One region of the Pseudoalteromonas sp. SWXJ133 genome, then DNA from elsewhere that is predicted to be linked to it. Evidence: predicted binding sites of a transcription regulator. Region 1 holds the regulator's gene; each other region holds the start of a gene.
What was found. The regulator sigma-54, encoded in region 1, starts transcription at its own class of promoters, with help from an activator protein. The targets are predictions, from matches to a motif close to GTTGGCACGNNNNTNGNNT.
Positions count from the first base shown of each region.

Region 2: I6F40_RS17660 (TorF family putative porin) is a predicted target of sigma-54. The motif match lies at 3,604-3,622, and genes of this name have one in related genera.
Region 3: flgJ (flagellar assembly peptidoglycan hydrolase FlgJ) is a predicted target of sigma-54. The motif match lies at 3,978-3,996, and genes of this name have one in related genera.

Region 1 covers NZ_JADYXJ010000003.1:113,869-121,499, reverse strand. Annotated here, with positions in the region: gene mgtE (magnesium transporter) at 1-593, opposite strand, end outside; gene I6F40_RS03450 (HPr family phosphocarrier protein) at 724-996, opposite strand; gene rapZ (RNase adapter RapZ) at 1,039-1,884, opposite strand; gene ptsN (PTS IIA-like nitrogen regulatory protein PtsN) at 1,903-2,355, opposite strand; gene hpf (ribosome hibernation promoting factor) at 2,360-2,647, opposite strand; gene I6F40_RS03430 (RNA polymerase factor sigma-54) at 2,674-4,173, opposite strand; gene lptB (LPS export ABC transporter ATP-binding protein) at 4,243-4,968, opposite strand; gene lptA (lipopolysaccharide transport periplasmic protein LptA) at 4,965-5,510, opposite strand; gene lptC (LPS export ABC transporter periplasmic protein LptC) at 5,500-6,054, opposite strand; gene kdsC (3-deoxy-manno-octulosonate-8-phosphatase KdsC) at 6,051-6,602, opposite strand; gene I6F40_RS03405 (KpsF/GutQ family sugar-phosphate isomerase) at 6,603-7,574, opposite strand; gene I6F40_RS03400 (calcium/sodium antiporter) at 7,578-7,631, opposite strand, start outside.
Region 2 covers NZ_JADYXJ010000030.1:10,260-17,890, forward strand. Annotated here, with positions in the region: gene I6F40_RS17640 (AsmA family protein) at 1-1,282, opposite strand, end outside; gene I6F40_RS17645 (hypothetical protein) at 1,496-1,915, shown strand; gene I6F40_RS17650 (helix-turn-helix transcriptional regulator) at 1,924-2,124, shown strand; gene I6F40_RS17655 (hypothetical protein) at 2,280-3,443, shown strand; gene I6F40_RS17660 (TorF family putative porin) at 3,721-4,407, shown strand; gene I6F40_RS17665 (Bor/Iss family lipoprotein) at 4,462-4,764, opposite strand; gene I6F40_RS17670 (Bor family protein) at 4,793-5,104, opposite strand; gene I6F40_RS17675 (ABC transporter permease/M1 family aminopeptidase) at 5,308-7,631, opposite strand, start outside.
Region 3 covers NZ_JADYXJ010000010.1:12,966-20,596, reverse strand. Annotated here, with positions in the region: gene flgL (flagellar hook-associated protein FlgL) at 1-935, opposite strand, end outside; gene flgK (flagellar hook-associated protein FlgK) at 938-2,944, opposite strand; gene flgJ (flagellar assembly peptidoglycan hydrolase FlgJ) at 2,946-3,941, opposite strand; gene I6F40_RS09525 (flagellar basal body P-ring protein FlgI) at 4,324-5,418, opposite strand; gene flgH (flagellar basal body L-ring protein FlgH) at 5,429-6,112, opposite strand; gene flgG (flagellar basal-body rod protein FlgG) at 6,129-6,917, opposite strand; gene I6F40_RS09510 (flagellar basal body rod protein FlgF) at 6,939-7,631, opposite strand, start outside.

The DNA.
Region 1 (7,631 bases):
GGGTTAGTTAATAATGTACTCAGCGATAAAGCGCCTATAAAGCAGTTATGCTTATCAACAACGTATAAATCATCGGTACCTTCTGGTAACTCGCCACGTAGCCTAATATACCTAAGTACAACATCGAGTGTTACGTCAGGGCGGATGGTCACCGTATCGGTGTTCATTAGCGCGCCTGCAGAGCGCTCTTGATACGAAAGTGCTTGTGTTGCACGTTCACGGTCTTGAATGTCCATCGCGCTAACAACGTCTTTGTAGACGGTGTCTGGTAGACTACGTAATACTTCACCTAAGTCATCGTGGCCCATATCTTCTGTTGCGGCTGCAATATGCTTAGGTTCCATCTGGGCAATAATGCCTAAACGAACATCTTCAGATAGTTCTTCAAGAACATCACCTTGCACATCAGGATCAACCAACTGCCAAAGGAGTCGGCGAATTTTATGCGGTGATGATTCTAATAATAATGCGGTATCACAAGGAGCTGTTTTTGCGAGCATGCGCCTAACTTGAACAAATTGACCACTATTGAGTGACTTAGTCACCTGCTTTAGTTGTTGTAGCGGGTAATCTTGTTCAAAAGCTTCAGGCATTGGCGTCCTTTATAAATTCTTATGTTACTTTATGGGGAGAGGTGAGTTAACTGGCGTCACTAACCGTATTTATTTTATATATCTGTTTTAGTCGAGGCATTTGTAATGCGAGTATTATTCTTATAACTGTTTATTCTTGTTCATTAAAACGTTGTGCTATTAATTCTCCAACAGCATGCAAAGCTTGCTCAGAATCGGGGCCTTTGCATACAACTTTTACTTCTTTGCCTTGGCTACTTTCAAGTAACATTAGTGCAAGTACGCTATCGCCTGCCGCTTCTTTGTCGTCTTGAAATAATGTAATTGTAGCATCAAACTGCACTGCCAACTGGGCAAGCACGGTAGCAGCTCTGGCGTGTAATCCTAATTTATTTTTTATTAAAAAAGTGTCTTCACAATGCATAATTTACTCTACCTAAGCTGAACAGGTTCTTATTCCGCTATATTATTTTTCTTGTTCGCGATGGCGAATTTTTACATTGGGATGTGTCATTGCAAAACTTTCACCGATGGTTTGCGCTAAATATACAGAGCGATGTTGTCCGCCTGTACACCCAATAGCAATAGTTAAATAACTGCGGTTATTTCGCTCTAAGTGCGGTAACCACGTTTGTACAAATGTTTGAATTTGCCATGTGAATTTTTGCACAATGCTGTGATTGGCCAAATAATCTTTAACGGGTTGATCTAACCCATTTAAAGGTTTTAATTCAGGTTCCCAATGTGGATTTGGTAAAAAGCGTGCATCAAATACATAGTCGGCTTCTTTTGGTATGCCGTATTTAAAACCAAATGATTCAAACGTGACAATCAGTTGCTTATCTTTTTTACCTAAAATCTTTTCACGAATAGATTCAGCAAGTTGATGAACACTCAAATCAGTCGTGTCTATCATAAAGTCGGCGCGAGTGATTAATACATCAAGTAATTCTTTTTCTTTTTTGATGGCTAAATCAAGAGGCAACGAGTCAATTGATAGTGGGTGTAATCTACGAGTTTCAGAAAAACGTTTGATCAATGTTTGATCGTCGCTATCTAAATAAAATAACGTAGGGTTTGCAAAGCCTGGCAAGTATTCAAGAATATCGTTAAATTCATCTTGTTGTTTAGGGATGTTACGCACATCAATGCTAACAGCAATTTTATCGTAGCTATCAGACACACTGCGAACTAATGAAGGAAGCAAGTTAACTGGAATATTATCTACGCAATAATAACCTAAATCTTCTACAACGCGTAAAGCAACCGACTTTCCAGAACCAGAACGGCCGCTTATGATAATTAACTCCATTTAACACCCTTTATAAAACTATGATTGATTGACAATAACTTGGTAAAGCTCAGTATCTGATTTTGCACTGCGTAACTGTTTACAAAAATCTTTGTTGTTTAGTTTATCAGCAATGGTTGCTAGAGTCTTTAAGTGCTGCTGGTTATCGCCATCTGGTACGATGAGTGCGACGAAAATATCAACAGGGCGATTATCGATCGCATCAAAATTTATTGGAGTTTCGCTAACGAGTACTAAAGCCAAAGGCTCTTCTGCACCGCTCATTCTTCCATGAGGAATGGCAATGCCACGCCCTATACCTGTACTACCCAATTTTTCTCTGCTCATTAAAGCATTAAGAATATCTTGTTGCGGTAGGTACGGAAGTTTGTCGTGAGCAAGTTCGCTAATGAACTCTAAAATTCTTTTTTTGCTATTAAAAAGGACCGCAGCTTTGCTGCAGTCCTGGCATATAAGTGAGCTTAATTTCATCATATTAGTGTCGAGCAAGCTTCTCTTTGTGTTTAATTACTTGTCGATCGAGCTTGTCGATCAACGAGTCAATGGCGGCATACATATCTTGATGTTCTGTAGAGGCAAATAGCTCAGCACCGCTTACGTGTATCGTGGCTTCTGCTTTTTGGTTTAATTTTTCTACATCGAGAATGACATGAACATTATTAATATGATCAGAGTGTCTTTCTAGCTTCGCAAATTTAGTATTAATATAGTCTCTTAGTGAATCGGTTAATTCTACGTGGCGACCAGTTAAGTTTAGTTGCATAAGCATTACCCTCTTAGTTTAGCGTCTTAAATCAAACTTTTACGTTGATTTGACGGTGGAATAGACAGAGATTCGCGATATTTTGCGATTGTGCGTCTCGCTACTTTAATTCCTTGCTCAGCCAATATATCCGCTATTTTGCTATCACTCAATGGTTTTACTGAGTTTTCTGCAGCGATTAATTTTCGGATAAGAGCACGTATAGCCGTAGATGAACATTCACCACCGTTTTCGGTGCTTACATGGCTTGAGAAAAAGTATTTTAGCTCAAATATACCACGGGGTGTGTGCATATACTTTTGGGTTGTTACGCGCGAAATCGTTGATTCGTGCATTTCTACCATTTCAGCAACATCATTTAAAACCATTGGTTTCATGGCTTCAGGGCCGTGTTCAAAAAAGCCTTGTTGTTGCTTAACAATGCAATTGGTTACTTTTAATAGCGTGTCATTTCTACTTTCTAAGCTTTTAATAAACCATTTAGCTTCTTGTAAATGCGAGCGAATAAACTGGCTGTCACCACTGGATTTTACAGTGCGAGACATTGCTGCGTATTGGCTATTAACACGAATTTTAGGCATGCTATCTGGGTTTAGTTCAACAACCCAGCGGCCTTTTATTTTTTTAACTGACACATCAGGAATAACATACTCAGATTCTTCTCTTACAATAGTATCTGCAGGTTTAGGGCTAAGAGTATGTATTAATGTCATTACTTCTTTAAGCTCTTCTTCTTTGAGCTTAGTTTTCTTCATTAATGTACGATAGTCACGAGCAGCTAATAAATCAATATGCTCGGTTAAAATCATTTTTGTTTCATTAATGTAAGGTGTTTCTTTGTCAAACTGGTTAAGCTGAATACACAAACACTCTTGTAAACTACGCGCAGCAATACCGACAGGATCAAACAGTTGGATGCGTTTTAATACAGCTTCAATTTCATCAAGTTCGACTTCGTTATCATCTTCGTTTTCTTGATTAAAGCTTTCTAAAATCTCTTCGCAGCTTAGTGTTAAAATACCTGAATCATCGACGGCTTCTACAATCGCAATAGCAATAGCTTCGTCTGTAGGGCTAAATGGCGTTAGTTGTAACTGCCACATTAAATACTCATGGAGCGTTTCAGTAGAGGCGCCTTGGTATATTGACTCGTCTTCAGGCATTGGACCTGATGATGCTGCAGGGGCGGCACTCATGTACTCATCCCAGCTAACATCCATAGCCATGTCGTCACTTAGCGTGTCTTTTGCAAGTGCTTCACCACTATCTTGTTCATATTCGCTTGGAGCATCATCGGCAGATGCGCTAACAGTTATGTCATCGGTATCAGCTTTTTGCTCGTTTTTACCTGCAGCGTCTTCTGAATAATCTGCCTCTTCAACCTCTAATAGCGGGTTGCTGTCGAGAGCTTCTTGTATTTCTTGCTGGAGATCCAATGTACTGAGTTGCAACAAACGAATAGCTTGTTGCAGCTGTGGAGTCATTGTAAGTTGCTGGCCCATGCGCAGCTGTAGTGATTGCCTCATGTATCTCTAACAATCCTTTTATGTTGTTATAATTAATACTAGCAGATGCTTAAAGACATGGCGTAAATGTTACAGCCTAAATTGCTCGCCTAAGTAAACATCGCGTACTGTTTTATCATTTAATACGTGTTCTGGAGTACCTGATGCAATCAGCTCCCCATGAGAAACAATGTAGGCTTTTTCACAAACATCAAGGGTTTCTCTTACGTTATGATCGGTAATCAATACACCAATCCCACGATTTTTGAGATGTTCTATTATTTTCTTTATATCTAATACCGAAATCGGGTCAACACCTGCAAATGGTTCATCCAATAATATAAATTTAGGATCGGCTGCCAGCGCACGTGCTATTTCCACGCGGCGACGTTCGCCACCCGATAATGCCATACCTTGGCTATCACGAATGTGTTGTATGCTAAATTCATCTAATAATTTATCGAGCGTGTCTTCTCGGGCTTGCTTATTTAACTCTTTGCGTGTTTCTAAAATTGCCATTAAGTTTTGATAAACAGTCAGTTTTCTAAAAATTGAAGACTCTTGTGGTAAGTAGCCAATGCCTAATCTAGCACGACTATGCATAGGTAAAAGAGTAATATCGTTATCATCGATAGAAATTTTACCTTTGTCGCTAGGTACAAGTCCCACAATCATATAAAACGTGGTGGTTTTACCTGCGCCGTTAGGACCAAGTAAACCAACAATACTGCCTGCTTTGACTTCAAGGCCGACGTTTTTGACAACTTCACGACCTTTATAGCTCTTTGCTAATAGTTCTGCTTTTAATGTACTCATGGCTGACCTTTATCGTCTTTTTTACTTTTTTTAGTTTCGATAGGCACTAAAATAGTGTGAACGCGGTCAGTTGAGTTTTCATCTTTTTCGGCACTGATTAACTGTTGTTCTATATCGTAGGTAATACTTTTAGCATTAATTTTTTGTCCTGCTTGCGATACTTCTGCATTACCAACGAGCGTTAAAAAACGTTTAGATACATCGTAACGAACTTCGTCTGCACTGGCGCTCATAGTTGTGCCATCTGATTGCTTCTCTTCAAAGCGAGCAGGGCTACCCGTGGCAATTAATAGTTGCTGGTTATCACCAAGTTCATCGCGCTTATGTACTTCGAGGCGGTCTGCTGTAATTCGGCGATTACCGTGAATAATCTCAACGTTTTTCTCAAAAATACCCACGTTAGCTTTTAATTGGCCTTCTTGCTTATCGGCGCTTATTGAAATTTGATTTGCAGCAGGTTGCGAGTTTTGCTCTGCAGCACTACTATTAAACGCTAGTATAAGTGTAGGAATAATAAGTGATTTTAATATTTTATTGGTCATAATATATGGTTCGCGTATGGTTAATTAGTTTTATCACTTCGGTTTTTAAGTCGGCTTCTAGGCCTTTACCAGTGATTTTTAAATTGGGTCCGGTGATGATAACGGGTTGCTCCGAACGCATTGTTAATAGCTTTATATCTACCTGAATATTATCAGCATTGATTTTGTCTATCATGGCGTTATCGGTTAAGTTTTTGGCAACCACATTACCTTCTAAAATTAATTGCTTGTCTTCGTATAATGTTGCTTCGTCTGCATTTATTTGCCACGTTTGCTTTTCGTTATATAAAGTAAAAATGGGTTTTTCAAAAAATGTAAAACCTAATTGCTGATATAGCTCCATTTTAGCAGCAGTGACTTTGTGGCTAATTTTACCTTGCTCGTCATAGGCTGTTTGTTTGAGTTCAATAGCTATGTAGTCAGGTTTTGCAATAACTTCAGGCTCAGCCTGAGGTGCAACATTAGTTTGTGTAAAATAAGGGTACCAAAGCCAAACCATACAGCTAATGAATAAAACGCTTAATATTATGCGCGCTGCATTCATGAACTAGTGCCTTGTGTAGTTAATGCTTTACCATTTTCAAGCATGAGCAGGTCGGTAAGCTCTCTCACTGCGCCAAAGCCGCCAGGCATTTGCGTTACATAGTGTGATAAACGTTTAATAAGTGGATGGGCATCATTTACTGCAACAGCAAAGCCGACGAATTCCATAACGGGCATGTCAGGACCATCATCACCGATATAAGCAATTTGTTCATCACTAAGGTTGAGTTTATCTTTTAGCTCTTGATAGGCAATGAGCTTATTTTCTTGGCCTTGATAAATATGCTGTACGGTTAAGCTGCTCATACGTTGTTGCACTATTTGTGAATGACGACCAGTAATTACAGCAACTTCAAAGCCACTGTTTATAAGCGCTTTAATGCCAAAACCATCTTTTGTATTAAATGCTTTTAGCTCTTCACCTTGATTACCAAGATAAATACGGCCATCAGAAAATACACCATCAATATCGCATATAAGTAGCTTTACTTTTTTAGCGCGTGCTTTTGCATCATCGCTCAGCGGTTGATAGAGTTCTTCAAATTGCATTTATAACACTCCTGCTTTTAATAGGTCTTGCATGTTCAATGCGCCAATAGGCTGATTTAGCTCATTGACAACGATTAAGCCATTTATACGTTTGTGTTCCATAATATTAAGCGCTTCAGCGGCTAAAATATCTTGCGTAGCCGTAGTACATGACTTAGTCATAACAACATCTATTTGTGTTGTATGAATATCAATTCTTTGCTCTAAAATACGACGTAAATCGCCATCGGTAAATAGGCCTACTAATTGCTGATTATCATCAACAATGGCTGTCATGCCTAACCCTTTAGCAGACATTTCAATAAGGGCGTCTTTAACTGTTTGTGAAACGCTAATAATAGGTGTATTTACGCCGCCGTGCATAACATCTTTTAAAGTGAGTAATAAGCGCTTACCTAAACTACCACCTGGGTGAGATAACGCGAAGTCATCAGCAGTAAAGCCGCGAGCTTCTAATAATGCAACTGCCATGGCATCGCCCATCGCAAGTGTTGCAGTGGTACTTGATGTAGGAGCTAGTCCCAATGAGCAGGCTTCTTTTTCTACTTTAATGCACACATGCACATTAGCAAGGGTCGCCATGGTTGATTGCGTATTGCCAGTCATCGATATCATTTTGGCACCAAGTCGTTTTAAAACGGGAATGATATTTAAAACTTCGCTGGTCTCACCTGAATTAGAAATAAGCATAACCACGTCATTTTTAGTGATCATACCTAAATCACCATGACTTGCTTCACCAGGGTGAACAAAAAATGCAGGACTGCCAGTGCTTGCAAGGGTTGCTGCTATTTTATTGCCAATATGACCTGATTTACCCATACCAATGACAATAATACGGCCTTCACAGTCGTACATTAATTGGCATGCGTTATGAAAATTCTCATCTACATATTGTGCAATATCACTAAGTGCTTGGCGTTCAACATCTAAAACGCGAAGGCCTTGTTCAATAAAATTTAGCGTTGCCATTATTTACCCTACTTGACTAAAAATATACCCTTGGTAACCCAAAAACGCTATTAGCAA
Region 2 (7,631 bases), on a different contig from region 1:
TTACATTGATAACGCCTTTACCTGACCCTTCATAAGCAGAAAAGCTATCTAGGCTTAGTTTTGCAATGCTATTTTTTAAAGCAACAGTAAATTGATTTGCGCCCAACTTAATATCATTAGCTTTTAATCCACTTGAACGAATAACTACATTCGCATCTAGTGAATTTAACGCACTTAGATCAATTTTAGTGTCATCCCATACTATTGGCTCTGCAGGTTTATCATTTTGCTCTACTGGCTCTTCTTGTTTTGCTACTGCTTCAGGTAGGTACGGGTTTAAATCAAGCATACCTAAATCAATATCAGCATTTACAGCTAAACGCTTACCTAGGTTAAGCTCGCTCTTACCTTTTATTTCCAATGCGTCTAACGTCGCAACTAAATCGTCTAAATTAAATTCCTCACCTGCTAGGTGCATTTTACCGTTTACACTGAATGCGTTAAAAGCATTGTCTTTAGCGTCTAACTCTACACCTTGCCATTTTGCAATACTTTTAACAGACTCACCGCTTAGTGATAACTGACCTTTAATATCTTGTCCTTGCCCAGCGATGCTCCCTTCGAACGTTAGATCAACTAAACGAGAATCTAAGGTTTGTTTAACATTAAAAGTAGCACCTTCAATTGCTTTAGCAGGAGTATCTAATTTTATATCAAGCTCAAAACGCTCCTGCATATAAGTAATACCCCCTTTTACTTCTAATGTTTTACGAAGTGATGGAAGTAAAATAGCGAGTTCTAAATCACTAATTTGTTGCTTAGCACCTGTTAGACCATCTAGATAAGTAAATGTGCCGCCATAAATAGCAACCTCACCTAACTCAATATCAAAGTTATCTGGAAGCTTTATCGCTTCACCTGATTGGCTTTGCTCTTTAGGTTGCTCTGCAACTGCATCAAACAACTGCCAATTAGCTTTACCATTTTTGTCAGTTTCTAATAGGATATTTGGTTCGTTTATAACAAACTTATCTAATTTAAACTCACCACCAAATAATGAAAACCAAGGTATGTGTACAGCAAGCTGTTTCATACTCGCCATATCGGCGCGCGAACCTGATTCCATATTTGCAAAATGCACGTCGTTAAGTTCTAACTTTAATGCAGGGAATACGCTAAGTGTTTTATCACCTTTAATAGTAAGAGTGCGCCCAGTTGTTTGTTCTACCTGCTGCGACACTTTATTAAAAATAGTATCAGTAGGAATTAAAAACGGTGCGGCAACAATTAGTGCTATACATAGTAAAAGTATTACACCTACAATTTTAAGTAAGGTTTTCATGATCGTCCTTTCAAACGTGCAAATAATGTTCTTATCATAGCGAGTGTTAGCCTTAAAATCATTGTAGTTGATGTAAAAAAGCCACTAAAACCATTTTACCTGTTATATATGAATCTTTCCTGAAACATTTTGATACCTTTAGGTTACAAATAAATATTGACCCAATGAAACCTTAAGGTTACATATTGTAAAAATTTTAAAAGGAAATGAGCTATGTCTAATTACGATATTAAAAGTGAAGAAAAATTTATGGACCAAAATGCGTGGTTTTCATTGTTCATGGGGGTCACTTTATTAATCATTAGTGTTTACCCAATGCTTAATCAAACATCAGCCCCACTATTGTTTTTAGGAACTGCTGCTTTTTTAGGTTCATTCTTTATGTTTGTGATCAGAGGCGGGTTTACATGGAGAATGAAATACCACCTTACATATAAAGATGAGTATTTAAATACCATCGACACTATTGCCTATAAACATGTTGTGCTTGGCTTACTTTTTAGTATGGGTGGCGTGTACTTACTCTCCGATACTCTTGCTTTAGAAGTATCTCACAGCATGATGGCTACATTTTACCTTGCTGTAATGAGTCTAATATACGGCGTATCAATTCTTTGGCAAAGCAAGGATTAGGAGCAAAAGTGCAAAATAAAATTGCAAAATACCGCAAAGAAGCAGGCCTTTCTCAACAAGACTTGGCTGATCTAATTGCGGTTTCACGTAAGACTATTAGTACAGTAGAAACGGCACGATTTACCCCTTCGGTAATAATCGCTCTAAAAATAGCAAAGCATTTTAATACCTCAGTTGAAAGTCTCTTTGTACTAGATAAAAATGATTGATACATGTAAAGCGTTAGTCTCATTCTATTAGCAAAAACACCGATTTAGCTACTTCAATTACAACGTATGGAGGACAGCGCTGTTGTTATCAGCGTAATTGCGCTAAAATAGACCAGCAAAAAAAATATATATCTAAACCGGAGATTCTACAAGGCATGAAAAAACTGCTAATTTCACCGTCAAAAATGACGCTAGGCGAACAAGAAAATCAAATCTATCAGAACATTCTGAAGCAATCTTCAGAATTAAGCCTTAACCTTATGGCCGTGAAAGTAGAAAACCACCCTGATGATTTTTTACCTTGGTGTTACGAATTGCTAAGTGCAAGCAGAGATCGTATGAACTACGATTTGCTAGAGCCACAGCAGTTACCAGTACTTAAGAAGCTACACGATCAGCTTATTTCAGCTATCAGCTTTTTACAGGTTAAAACTTTACGTATTGCTCCGTGGCCTGTTGTAAGTGTATTTGTAGAACAACACAAAGACGTTATTGCACTTGACGAACAGCTTCGTTTGGTAGACTACATCAAAAGCATTCGTGAACAGTCTCTTAAAGATATGATTCCTGAAGACTTACTTGCGTTTAGCGGTAAGCACATGGCATCACTTGATCCAAGCACATACAACTTTGACGTTGAATGGTTTGCATCTACAAAGAGTGCAAAGAGCTTCCATCAAATGCTTGGTGATTTACCAGGTGCTTTTGACGATGCACTAGTGAATATTCCACTTGAAGGTGATATTACTCAATACGAATATCAACAATTTGTTGCTGCTTATTCAAAAATATTCACCGACAATAACGAAAAACCAACACTTGCGCCTGCAACACGACTGCTTGCAATGCGTCGCCCTGATTTATTTACTCCGATTACAAATAATCGATTAGATGCATTATGTGGTGCCCTTGGTGTTTCTAAACTTAAAAATAGTGATTTTGAGCGTTACTGGCAAGATATCGTAAAAGGTATTCAAGCTATGTCATGGTACAAAATGGCTAAACCTAGTAACGAGTTAGAAGAACAATTGGTTGCTATTAAAGCATTAATTCCATGTTTCTTTCACTACGCTGATGCTAAAACACCAGATAACTCTAACTACATTAAACTGCTAACCAAGCCTAAACGTACTACAACTACAACAGGTAAAACTCAGCGTAGAGGTAAAGAGTCTGCAGAAATATTAGTAGACCGTGCTCTTGCTGCTGACGATATTCCTGAACACATTCGCAGTAAACGTGATTCAATTGTGAGTGAAGTACAAAAAGGTCGCAGCGTAAACGAAACAATTAGCCTTATGCGCACTATATTCGGTTAAAATCTTCTAATTTAGCCGTACTTTTATGGTGCGGCTAGGTTAATTTATGCACCAGCAATGTGCGCAACATCTTTCTTCATGTTATATCCCTATCCTATTCATAAAATTCAAGCTCATGTTTTTAATACATAAAAAATAATTTTTAATAAAAAACAATGAAGCTGGCACACACAGTGCAATTATCCCGTTAGTTAAACAATAAAAAGCCGTCAGCCTGAAGGTTCCAATTACATAATAAAAACCTTGGCGAGCAAAAATCATATAACGGGAAATGGACATGCTAAAACTAAAAAAAACCATCGCTATAAGTGCTATAGCATTAATGGGCGCAACATCTTTAACGTCAACAGCCGTACATGCTGAAGTAACTGCTAATGCAGCGGCAACATCAAACTACTTATGGCGTGGTCAAGAGCAAACTGGGGGCGATGCAGCTATTTCAGGCGGTATTGATTATGCCAATGAATCGGGCTTTTATGCAGGTACTTGGGCTTCAAATGCATCGTGGGCAGATGAAATGACCTATGAGCTTGACTTATATGCAGGCTTTGGTGGCGATATTAACGAAAGTGTTAGCTACGATGTTGGTTATATTTATTACGCTTACCCAGACGCAGCTTCTGAAGCAGACGCAGATTTCTCTGAAATTTACGGTAGCATCAGTGTTGAAGGCTTTACCTTTGGTGCTTCTGTATTAGCAACATCAGCTGCAAGTGGTGATGATACAGACTTTGGTGATTCACTTTACCTGACAGCTGACTACGGTTTTACTGTTGGCAGTAACGGCACTGAAATGGCACTTCACTTAGGCCATTACTCTGGTGATTTTATTGGCGATGATAATATCTTAGATTACGGTGTATCAATTTCGAAAGACGGTTTTACTTTTGGTTTGTCTGATACAGATATGGATGATTCAGATATTAAAGCTTACGTTGCTTATTCTGTAGACTTTAATTTATAAGAAAGAATGTGTTACTTGCTGCAACACGAAGGGCCTTTTGGCCCTTTTCTCGTTTTATAGCTGTTTTGCCTTAAATGGTACCTTATTACATTGTACTTCTACTGTTTTAGGGTACCAAGCTGGGCCGATTTGATTCACAACCACCTCAGCTAAACCATTAGTAAACGATTTATACGTATGAGCGCTTTGCCATTCACCTTGTGGGCAATGTGTTGTTAAATCTAACGGCTCTGATCCCTCGTACAACGCAAGTGCAAAATTATGATGCCACTGTGAGCTTTTTAGCGTTTTATTGCTTACTTTGCTCTGTATACCGTTATCAAAGTAAATATTTGTACACCCCGTTAAAATAATCAGTGTGCAACCGGCTGCAAATAGCTGATACTCATAATGTCTCCCCTAGTATTTGCTCTTGGCACCACACTTTAATGGTATGGGGCGAGTATATTCCAAGCGTAATTAAACTCAGCGCTCCATCGCTAAACGTTTGTTGTGACTGCATTTGAATAACCGGTGTATTTGAACATATTTGTTTTACGTCTACCCGCTGCTCACCCACTAATCCCCATAAATAAAATGGGCGGCTATCTTCGAAATTAGCTTGGCTCGTTATTTTTGCTGTTGCCTGTGGCTGAATGGTTACCACAGAACAAGCACTGAGGCTTAATGCTATCGCCCCTATAATTAATGGTTTCATACTCTTCCTTATAAACTAAATACCAGTAAGGTAACTTTATAAGAAAACATAAAATATTAGCGTAAAAAGCTGTGAGGAATATGTAGAATCGCTATGAAGTTTTATACAATTTATTACACATAAAGGCCGCATAAATGCGGCCTTTGAAGTAGTTAACCTGTGTACAGATTAGTTAACTAAAAGAATAGTTATTTAAATAGCAGTTAAAACTTAGCTAAGTTGTTTTTACTGTCTTTATCGACCAGCTTAATGTAAGGATCAACCCCCGCAAATAATGGTTTTTCTTTTACTTTAAGCTCAATAGTATTGGTACCAGATACTATTTGATGCTTTTTCGAGTAAATAACAAAGTCTTCAGCTAGTAAGTTTTCAGGGTCGTCGCTAAACAATGCAATATCAACTAGCTCATCGAGCGGCTGTTCAGTTTCTTCACCTTGGCCATCCGCACGCTGTTTAACGGCTTCTACGCTAAGTGTTACAGTATAAAATCCTTCGCTATCAACGCTATCTGTAACTGAAACGTCTTTCATCTCAAGCTCATACAAAGTGATATATTTAAACTGATCGTCAATAAAACTTTGTTCTGCTTGCGTTGCGTCTTGTTTTAAATAGCTAAGTAAATCAAGCGTAGTTGGGTATGGCGTTGACTGGTACTGAAATTCATTTAAAAATGCTTTGAGTGCATTGTTTAAACGTTTTTCACCTAAACGATCATAAATCGCCATCATCACAACTGATCCTTTATTGTAATGAAGATATTGTTGCGACTGTGTTTTATATAGTGGCATTTCTTCAAAGGCTTCCCCTGTACGCCCTATTAAGTACCTATCAAGCTCATATTTTAAAAACTTACGTAGCTTCTCTGCGCCAAAGCGTTTCTCAAGCACCATAAGCGCACTGTACTGTGAAAGCGTTTCAGAAATAACCGCGCTCCCCTCTACATTAGCCGCCGATACTTGATGCCCCCACCATTGGTGCGCTACTTCATGTGCGGTAACATAGTAAGGGTAGTCAACTTTACTCTCATCTCTTAAGTCTGTAATAAACCCTATGCTTTCGGAGTATGGCACTGTATTGGCAAAACTTTGTGCAAACGAGCGATATTTAGGAAATTCAATAATACGTAGTTGTTTATGCTGATACGGCCCAAATGCTTGTGTAAAGTAATCTATCGAGTCTTGTACCGACTCAATCATACGGTCAACATTCCATGCATGATTTTTGTGGTAGTACACCTCAATATTTACCCCATTATGCTCAACCTTTTTACTTTCAAGTTCTGCCGAAAGCACCGCGTAAAAGTTTAAAATGGGCGCATCCATTTCATAAACAAAGGTACGGCGCCCCTCTTTTACACTTTCACTTTGTAAATACCCTGGGGTAATAGCAAATTGCGACTCGTCGGTCGTTACCGTCGCCTTAAAGTTAATAAACCCATTAGCTGCACCTAAATCACTTTGTGTATAGTACTGACTGTCCTCTAGCTTATGGGCACGTTCAAGTTCTGGTAAATCATGCTTACGACGTTCAAATTTATCAGCTACCTGTAAACCATGGTTATAACCAAAGTTAGGAAGGAGTTCCCAATTATTAATAAAAGTGCCATTGGCAACTAATTGTGTATCAGAGTCTTTATCGGTAAAGGCTGTATGATCACGAGTAACCGACAGTTGCCCTTCTCTTACTTCGTTTGGCATAAGCGGCTGCTCAAACTCAAACCATGCTGAATAAAACGCTGGTAATTTTTCAACTATCTTTCCGCCAGCCATGGCTACATCCCAACTTTTAGCGTGTTGAGGTGAGGTAATCAAAACTCGCGTAATTGGCTCGTTAGAGGTATTGGTAAATTTAATTTTTGCCACAGCACTTAAAGCACGCTTTTTTGGATAAATATCAACAGTTAAATCAACATCGGTCACCATAGGTAGTGCTAAGTCTTTGTATTGTGCAAACTGCTGCTCATAACTTATTTGCTTGTCTTGAAACTCATCGCTCGTAGTAAACTCATTCAAAACTCGCGTGTTGTTATAAATATTGTAGCCTGCACCAACAAACACTAATGCACTAATAACCGCAACCGCTTGCCCTTTTAACGACATATTATAACGAAGCATAGACAAGCGTGTGCGCAGCGTTTGTGAAGGACCGCGATGCCATAACGCAAACCCAACAATCGCTAAAACAAGACTTAACGCACCCCAATATAATGTGTACCAATGCGCGCCTTGTAAAAAGTGCCCATAACCATTTATATCAGAATACGGTACGCTACTGCTTTGCGAAAAGTGATACATATGGTGCTCAAACCCATAAGAACCCATTACTTTTTGCGCTATGTAATACAAAATAAACAAGCCCATTCCTACATATTTATTCGGGCTAATAATTTGTAAAAAGAAGGCGAGTACCGTCAGCATAATTAACGGTAAAATCGATAAATAAACAATCCTAAATAAATACTGTCCTAGCTCTAAATTAAATTGACCTTTAAATAACTGAACTGTAATTGTGAGTATCATTCCCACTA
Region 3 (7,631 bases), on a different contig from region 1:
TGTAAGGTGTTTAGTACATTTTCTTTATGTGGTTTTTCAAGGCTAAAGTCTAATTGGCCGGGCGCGGTGCCCTCTAAACTAATCTGCATACCTGCAAACTCAATTGGCTCATCTGTTACTTCGCCAATAACAGGTGGAGTTAAAGATGCGCCATCCCGAAGAATCTCATACTGAGCGGGATCAGCTGGTGTTGCACCAGGAACAACCACTACGTTATAAGTATTGATTGTTGCTGAAACAGCAGGGTCGGGATCTGAGTTATAGCTATCTTTATGAAACTTATCAAATTCACCTTGGTTTTCTACGTACACAGTGCCAGAAGTAATAGTACCTGTTGCAACTCCCTGGTTTGAAGTGACATCTAACCGTGCATCTACTTTTTCAAAGGCATTAAAACCATTATCGCTGGATTTAATATCAACCCCTTTTGCAATAGTAATTTCATGTTGTCCTTGATCTCCTTGATATTCATATTTCCCATCGACACTATTAAAGGTATACGTCTGAATATCATCTTGGTAACCAGAAAAAATGTACTCTCCACCTTCTGACTGAGTATTCATTAAGTTAAGTAATGATTTTTGTAACTCTTGTAGCTCTCCTGCAATTGACGCTAGCGCATCTTTGCTGAGTGACCCATTACCTGCTTGAATAGTTAGCATCTGCGCTTCTAAAATAGCGTCATTCATTCCCGATAAAATACTTTCTTCGGTTTCTAATCGACCTTTTAGCTGATTAATATTTTTAGTATGCTGCTCATTCGTTTGAATTTTATTTGAATACAACATTCCTTGAGATATTGCTGCTGGGCCTTCTGAAACAGTTAAATACTTTTGCCCTGTATTTACACGTTCTTGCGCACCGGCCACACCTTGTTGGTTATCGAGTATTTTATTAATATTATTTTGATACATTAAGTTATTTGATAAGCGCATAATTACCTCGCAGCACTGAGTAAAGTCTCAAAAATAGAACGAGCGGCAGAAAGCACCTGAGCTGAGGCCGCATAAGATTGCTGAAAACGTAGTAAATTGGCTGCTTCTTCATCAAGGTTCACACCAGATAAAGACTCGTACCATGCCTCTGATTGCTCAGCTAACGCATCAAATGCGGCTCCATTCGTTCTAGCCTGACTAGTTACCACACCAATTTCAGTAACCAATCCTGCATATGCTTGGTTAAACGTTTTATGATTATCGGCACTAGTACTAGTGACTACATTTTGACGCACTAGGTCGCCATTTTGCAATTCAGCGAGTTTTAAACCGTTACGATTATCATCAAAGCCACCTTCATTAAATTCTAGAGTAAAACTATCGCCAGCCGCCGGTGTACCTTCAATATTAAAGTCAAACCCATAAGTTGCAAATGCGCCGCCAGCTTGATTAAGCAGATTATTAGCCGGAGGAATTATTGTAACCGTCGTGGTATTTATGTTGTCTGAAATTATATACTCGTCTGGATTCGCTGTTTTTACTATATTAATAGGTCCATTCGCTAATGCTAATGGGGAAGTAGTAAAGCTACCCGTTGTAACATCGCTAACTTCTCCTGCAGAAATGGAAGCCGTGCCTGTGTTATCACCATCTGCAGCGGTTCTCACTGGTGAGGCAAGTGCTAAGTCTTCACCGCGCCCAGTAAGCAAAGATATGTTACCAGCCGCACCTGAGTTTAACTTTACTTGAAATTGATCTCCTGCATTTCCAGCACCCACTACACTTATTTGCAAACCAAAAGACTCTCCGCTCACAACTGTTGACGAGTCAATAACACCGGCCACTACATTAGCTAGTGAAGGATTTCCAAGCGGCTCACCTTTATTGTCAATTGGTTGAATACTGACTTCATTAGGATTTGCTGTATAAGTAATAATAAAATCACTTGCTGGTAACTCACTACCCATACCAGGCTCTACAGTGGCAGTAATACTGGCCGTACCTGTATTGTTTTGATAAGGAAAGCCTCCAACACTAGGAATTTCAAATATATCACCGCCAAGCTGACCACTTGCATCCATACCTAAATGATTTTGTTGATTGAAAGAATCAGCTATTGCCAGCCCCATTTGACCTAGTTGATTTTGTGTAGGGATTAAAATATCATCTCGAAAAGCAAGCAATCCACCAATTTTCCCTTTTAATTTACTAGCATCAACATCTAACGGCACCGCTTTTCCACCATTAACATCTAAGCGAAGCTCTTGAAAGTTAGGATCTGGGTCTGCACTCATAGAAAATAGATTAAAAGTACCATTTTGCATAACGACAGCTTCACCGGTTCCCATAAATACAAGCTTTTCACCATTTGGCCCATCAAGCGTTTCAATATCTATTAATTCAGATAAGTTACGTATCGCTTTATCACGCTCGTTGTAAGCAGAGCTAGCATCTGAGGCACTATTAGTACCATTAATTCCGACAATTTCTTGATTTAAAGAGCTAATATTTTCGATTAAAGTATTAGCTTCAGTGGAGAATATTTGTAATTGCTCATCGACTACTCGTTTTTGTTCAACTACAATCCCCGAAAGCCTATCCATCTGGTCAAGTAGGTTTTCTGCATCACTCATAACTAAAGAGCGAGCTACAGATGATGATGGTTGATTGAGTGCTTCTTGAACATTATTAAAAAATGAATTTAAGCTCGTTGATACACTATTTGACTCTTGTGAGAATAGTGTATCAATTCGGTTTGCTTCACTTTCAAACTGATCAAAAAATGTTTTATTTGATGTATCTCTGTTTAATTGTTTTTGTGCAAATTCATTAAGTAAACGGTACGTCTCGCCTCTCCCCACTTGATTATCAATCATCGTGGTATGTTCGGTCCGTTCACGTACGTAACCTTCCGTGTTTACATTGGCAATATTTTTACTTGTCGTTTGCAGTAAATCAGAACTTGCTCTTATTCCAGAATTTGCAATGTTTAATAAATTAAACGACATATTACTTTACTCCTTGGCGGATCACGCTTGTTGCAATATTTTTAAGCTCAGTACTATTAAGTACTTGTTTAATTTTATCCGCATAATTTGGGTCTGTTGCATAACCAGCTTTTTGGAGAGAATCTAAAAAATCATTTGGTTTTGCTGTATTTTGTAATGCTTCTTTGTAGCGTGGGTTTTGCGTCAAAAAATCTACAAAATCATTAACGCTGTCTTTAATTGAATCATAAGCTCTAAAGCTTGCTTGTTTTTTAACGGGTGTACCTTGCTCAAATTCAAGCGTTACTTTGCTTGCTTTATCGCCTTCCCAGCTTTTATCTGACTTAATATTAAATAAGTTATTTGAACTGCCGCCATCACTTTTATTAATGATATGCTTGCCCCAACCTGTTTCAAGTGCTGCTTGTGCAACCATAACGGCTGGGTTTAAACCAATTTTTTTAGCCGCTGTTTTTGCATGCTCCCACACTGAACTTACAAACTCTTCGGCAGTGTCGAAGTTTGCCTTATTGTCATTCGACTTAGCCTCTTCTGTAATTTTGTTATCAGTTAATGGAATGGTTTCTTTTTTATACTGTTGATGCGGCAACTCTGTGCCTGCACGCTGATCACTTAAAAAATCATTGCTCGTTCTGAGTACTGAGCTTGGCGTGTAGTTTTTAGCATCAGGGGAGAGTTGTTGAACGATTAAATCAGCCAGCCCTAATGAGCCATTAGATGACAATTCAGATGAAAGTTGTTGGTCGTGCATTTCTTCAAAAAACTTTACGCTACTTGAATTAAATGGGCTTTCTTTGTCCTCAAATGCTTCATTTGCTTTGCGCATACCTTTGAGCAACATTTGCGTAAATATTGCTTCAAATTGTGCAGCCGCTTTTTTAAGCGCAGCTTTAGAAGCATCTGTCGATGCGTCGCCACTTGTTAAGGCTTCTTGTCGAAGTGAGTTTAAGTTGCCTAAATCAAAAAAGTTTTGCTTATCGAGGTGGTTCGTTTCCATCGGCTTTTTGACACAAAATGAATAATGCAGTTAAAAATGCAAAAATTGAGCCACTACCAAACAAAACGATAAAGATAAGTATAATAATTTTGAGTTATACCAATTAGCTTAATTAAGTGATCTGTTTTGAGGCAGGAAAACCTTGTTGATAGTAGGCAAAAACTTCGTTGTTTAATTGTTCTCTGCAATTGCGCCTGCGTTGCGATACCTTGTGCACCCATGCGGTCGTAAATGAGAAAAGTTTAACGCAGCTAGCGTCAGTTTTGCCCTCTTCAAAATGATTAAATATATTGCAGATTAGTGTACTATAAATAAAAGAGCCCTATATCTTGTTTGAAAGATATAGGGCTTTAAGTAATACGTAATTTATGTGCCTAAAGATTTAAATAACAACTAGCTGGCCATTAATTGCGCCCGCTTCTTTTAATGCCTCTAAAATAGCCATTAAGTCACCAGGTGCTGCACCCACTTCGTTAATTGCACGCACTAAATCATCTAAGCTCACACCTGGATTAAATACAAATGCCCGCGAGTCATCTTGATTTACATCTATAATACTCTGCTGCGTGACAACAGTATCCCCTGCACCTAGCGGGTTTGGTTGCGTCACATTTTGTTGCTCTGCAATTGTTACTGTTAAGCCGCCGTGAGTAATTGCTGCAGGTTGAAGCTTAACGTTTTTGCCTATAACAATAGTGCCAGTACGCGAATTAACTATTATTTTAGCTGCCATATCAGCTGGCTTAAATTCTAAATTTTCAAGTGTTGATAAATACGATACACGTTGCGAGGCATCTCTGGGGGCAACAACACGAACGGAAACAGAGTCAATTGCTTGCGCGCTATTTGGACCAACCAAATCGTTAATTGTTCTTTCTAAACGTTTAGCCGTTGTAAAATCAGGACGGTTTAAATTAAAGGTAATAAAGTCACCTTGCATAAACGGGCTTTCTACGGTGCGCTCAACAGTTGCGCCATTGGGTATACGACCAACAGTGGGAGTGTTCATAACAACTTTACTACCATCTAAGCCTTCAGCTCCAAAACCACCTACAATTAAGCTACCTTGCGCAATTGCGTACACGTTACCATCTACACCTTTTAAAAAAGTTTGTAATAAAGTACCACCACGTAAGCTGCCTGCACTGCCAATAGAAGAAACAGTTATATCTATTGTTTGCCCTGGTTTTCTAAATGCAGGTAGTTCAGCATGGACTGCAACAGCCGCAACATTTTTAATTTTAGGACTTTGAGTTGAAGGTAATGTGATACCAAAGTTATTCAACATGCCTCTAAAACTTTGTTGAGTATATGAATTTTGTTCGCCAGTACCAGGTAAACCTACTACTAAACCATAGCCTACCAACTGGTTTGAACGTACCCCTTCAACCATAGATACATCTTTTATGCGCTCGGCATTGGCAGTAAACTGCCAGCCTAATAATACAATTAAGCATAAAGTTTTAAAGCTGTTCATGTGACTACCTCTAAAATGGAAACAGCGAACTGCTAAAGAAACGTGTGAGCCAACCAGGACTTTGTGCTTCTTGCGTCTGCCCTTTACCTGAGTATTGAATACGTGCGTTAGCAATACGGTTTGATTCAACCGTATTATCGGCGCTTACGTCTTGAGGGCGAACTAGCCCTTCTAACCGAATAAACTCTTCGCCTGTATTAAGCGTTAGCCACTTTTCGCCACGGATCACTAAGTTTCCGTTTGGTAAAACGCGCATTACGTTAACCGAAATATCACCCACTAAACTGTTTGATTGATTTGATTTTGAGTCACCTTTAAACGACGAGTCACTACCAACACCAAACTGAATGCTATCACCACCTATATTTACAGGTAGACCGCCGAATCCAATAACAGGGTCTAAGCTTGCTTCGGTTTCTTTGTCTGTTTCTGTTTTAGCTGCTTTTGTTGCTTGAGTTGACTCTTGCAATTTAACCGTAATTATATCGCCAGTACGCAGTGCTTTCTTATCAGAATACAAATCGTTTGATGTATGAGTATTAAATAGTGAACCTGTTGCTACCATCGGCTCTAAAATAGGCTCAGGGTACATAGGTGCGTAGTAAGGATCATCCTGTACTATTTCACTATTTTGCGTTGACATACAACCACTTAAAAATAATGTGCCTGCTGCAAATAAAATAATATTACGCATAATTCCCCCCGCACTATTAAAGCTGTTGATTGATGTAACTCATCATTTCGTCAACAGCCGAAATTACTTTTGAGTTCATCTCATAAATACGCTGAGTTTCAATTAAGTTTACCAGCTCTTCAGTTACATTTACGTTTGATGTTTCAAGTGAGCCCTGAATAATGCTACCTAATCCTTCAACGCCTGGGTTACCTTGCACTGGAGCGCCACTTACAGCTGTTTCGGTATATAGGTTTTGACCAATTGGCTCAAGACCCGATGGATTAATAAAGTCACTAATAGTAAGTTGACCAATGACAACGTTGTCGGCTTGGCCTGCAATACGTACAGACACTTCGCCATCTTGAGAAATAGTTATTGACTGAGCGTCTTCAGGAACGTTCATTTCAGGCTGAATAACATAACCTGCTCCCGATGTCACAATTCGACCATCACCATCAGTAGTAAACTGACCATTGCGAGAATAGGCGATATTGCCATCGGGTTGAAGTACTTCAAAAAAACCTTCGCCAGAAATCATCCAATCTAACGAATTTTCAGTGGTCAACATGTTACCTTGCGTAAATTCTTTTTGGTTGGCTACAACTTTAGCACCCGCACCTAACATTAAACCTGAGGGCATTTGGGTATCTTGCGATGAACGGCCACCAGGTTGGTTGATATTTTGATAAAGTAAATCTTCAAAAATGGCACGACTTTTCTTGTATCCAACCGTACTGGCGTTAGCTAAGTTATTTGATATAACCGAGATATCGGTTTGTTGGGCATCAAGCCCAGTTTTGCTGATCCATAATGCTGGGTTCATAATAGAGTCCTCATTTTAAAGTTAAACTATTCTCAACAGCTGATCTTGACGCTCGTCAATTTCTTCGGCTGTTTTCATAAGCTTTACTTGTAATTCAAATTGTCGTTGATGGCTGATCATATCGACCATTTCGTGAACTGGGTTAACATTAGACATCTCCAATGAACCGCTTAATACTTTTACATTGGCTGAGGTTTCAACCGTTTGATTTGGCTTTGGCCTAAATAAACCATCGTTACCTTTTTCAAGTGTGGAATTATTAGCTTCAACTATTTTTAAGCGATCAACTTCTTCTAAAAAGTTAGCTGGCGCGCCTTGTGGTCGTACTTGAATTGCACCATCTTCACTGAATCCGATTTTTTCAATCGGAACAGGTAAGATTATAGGACCACCTTCGCCAATTACTTGACGCCCACCACTGGTAACCAACATACCTTGGGCAGTTATATTAAGCGTACCTACTTTAGTGTAAGCTTCGTTACCTGAGGCGTCTTGCACGCTTAGCCAGGCGTTGTCGCTCATTGCTATGTCTAAATCACGGCCGGTTTGAACAATACCGCCCGATGTCATATCTGAACCAGGGCGTTCTTCCATAGAAAACACCCTTGTTGGTAGACCTTCACCAAATGCTTGCATCGATCGTGCTTGAGCAAAATCAGATTTAAAGCCTGTGGTATTGGCGTTCGCCAAATTATTGGCTTTAAGAGCCATACC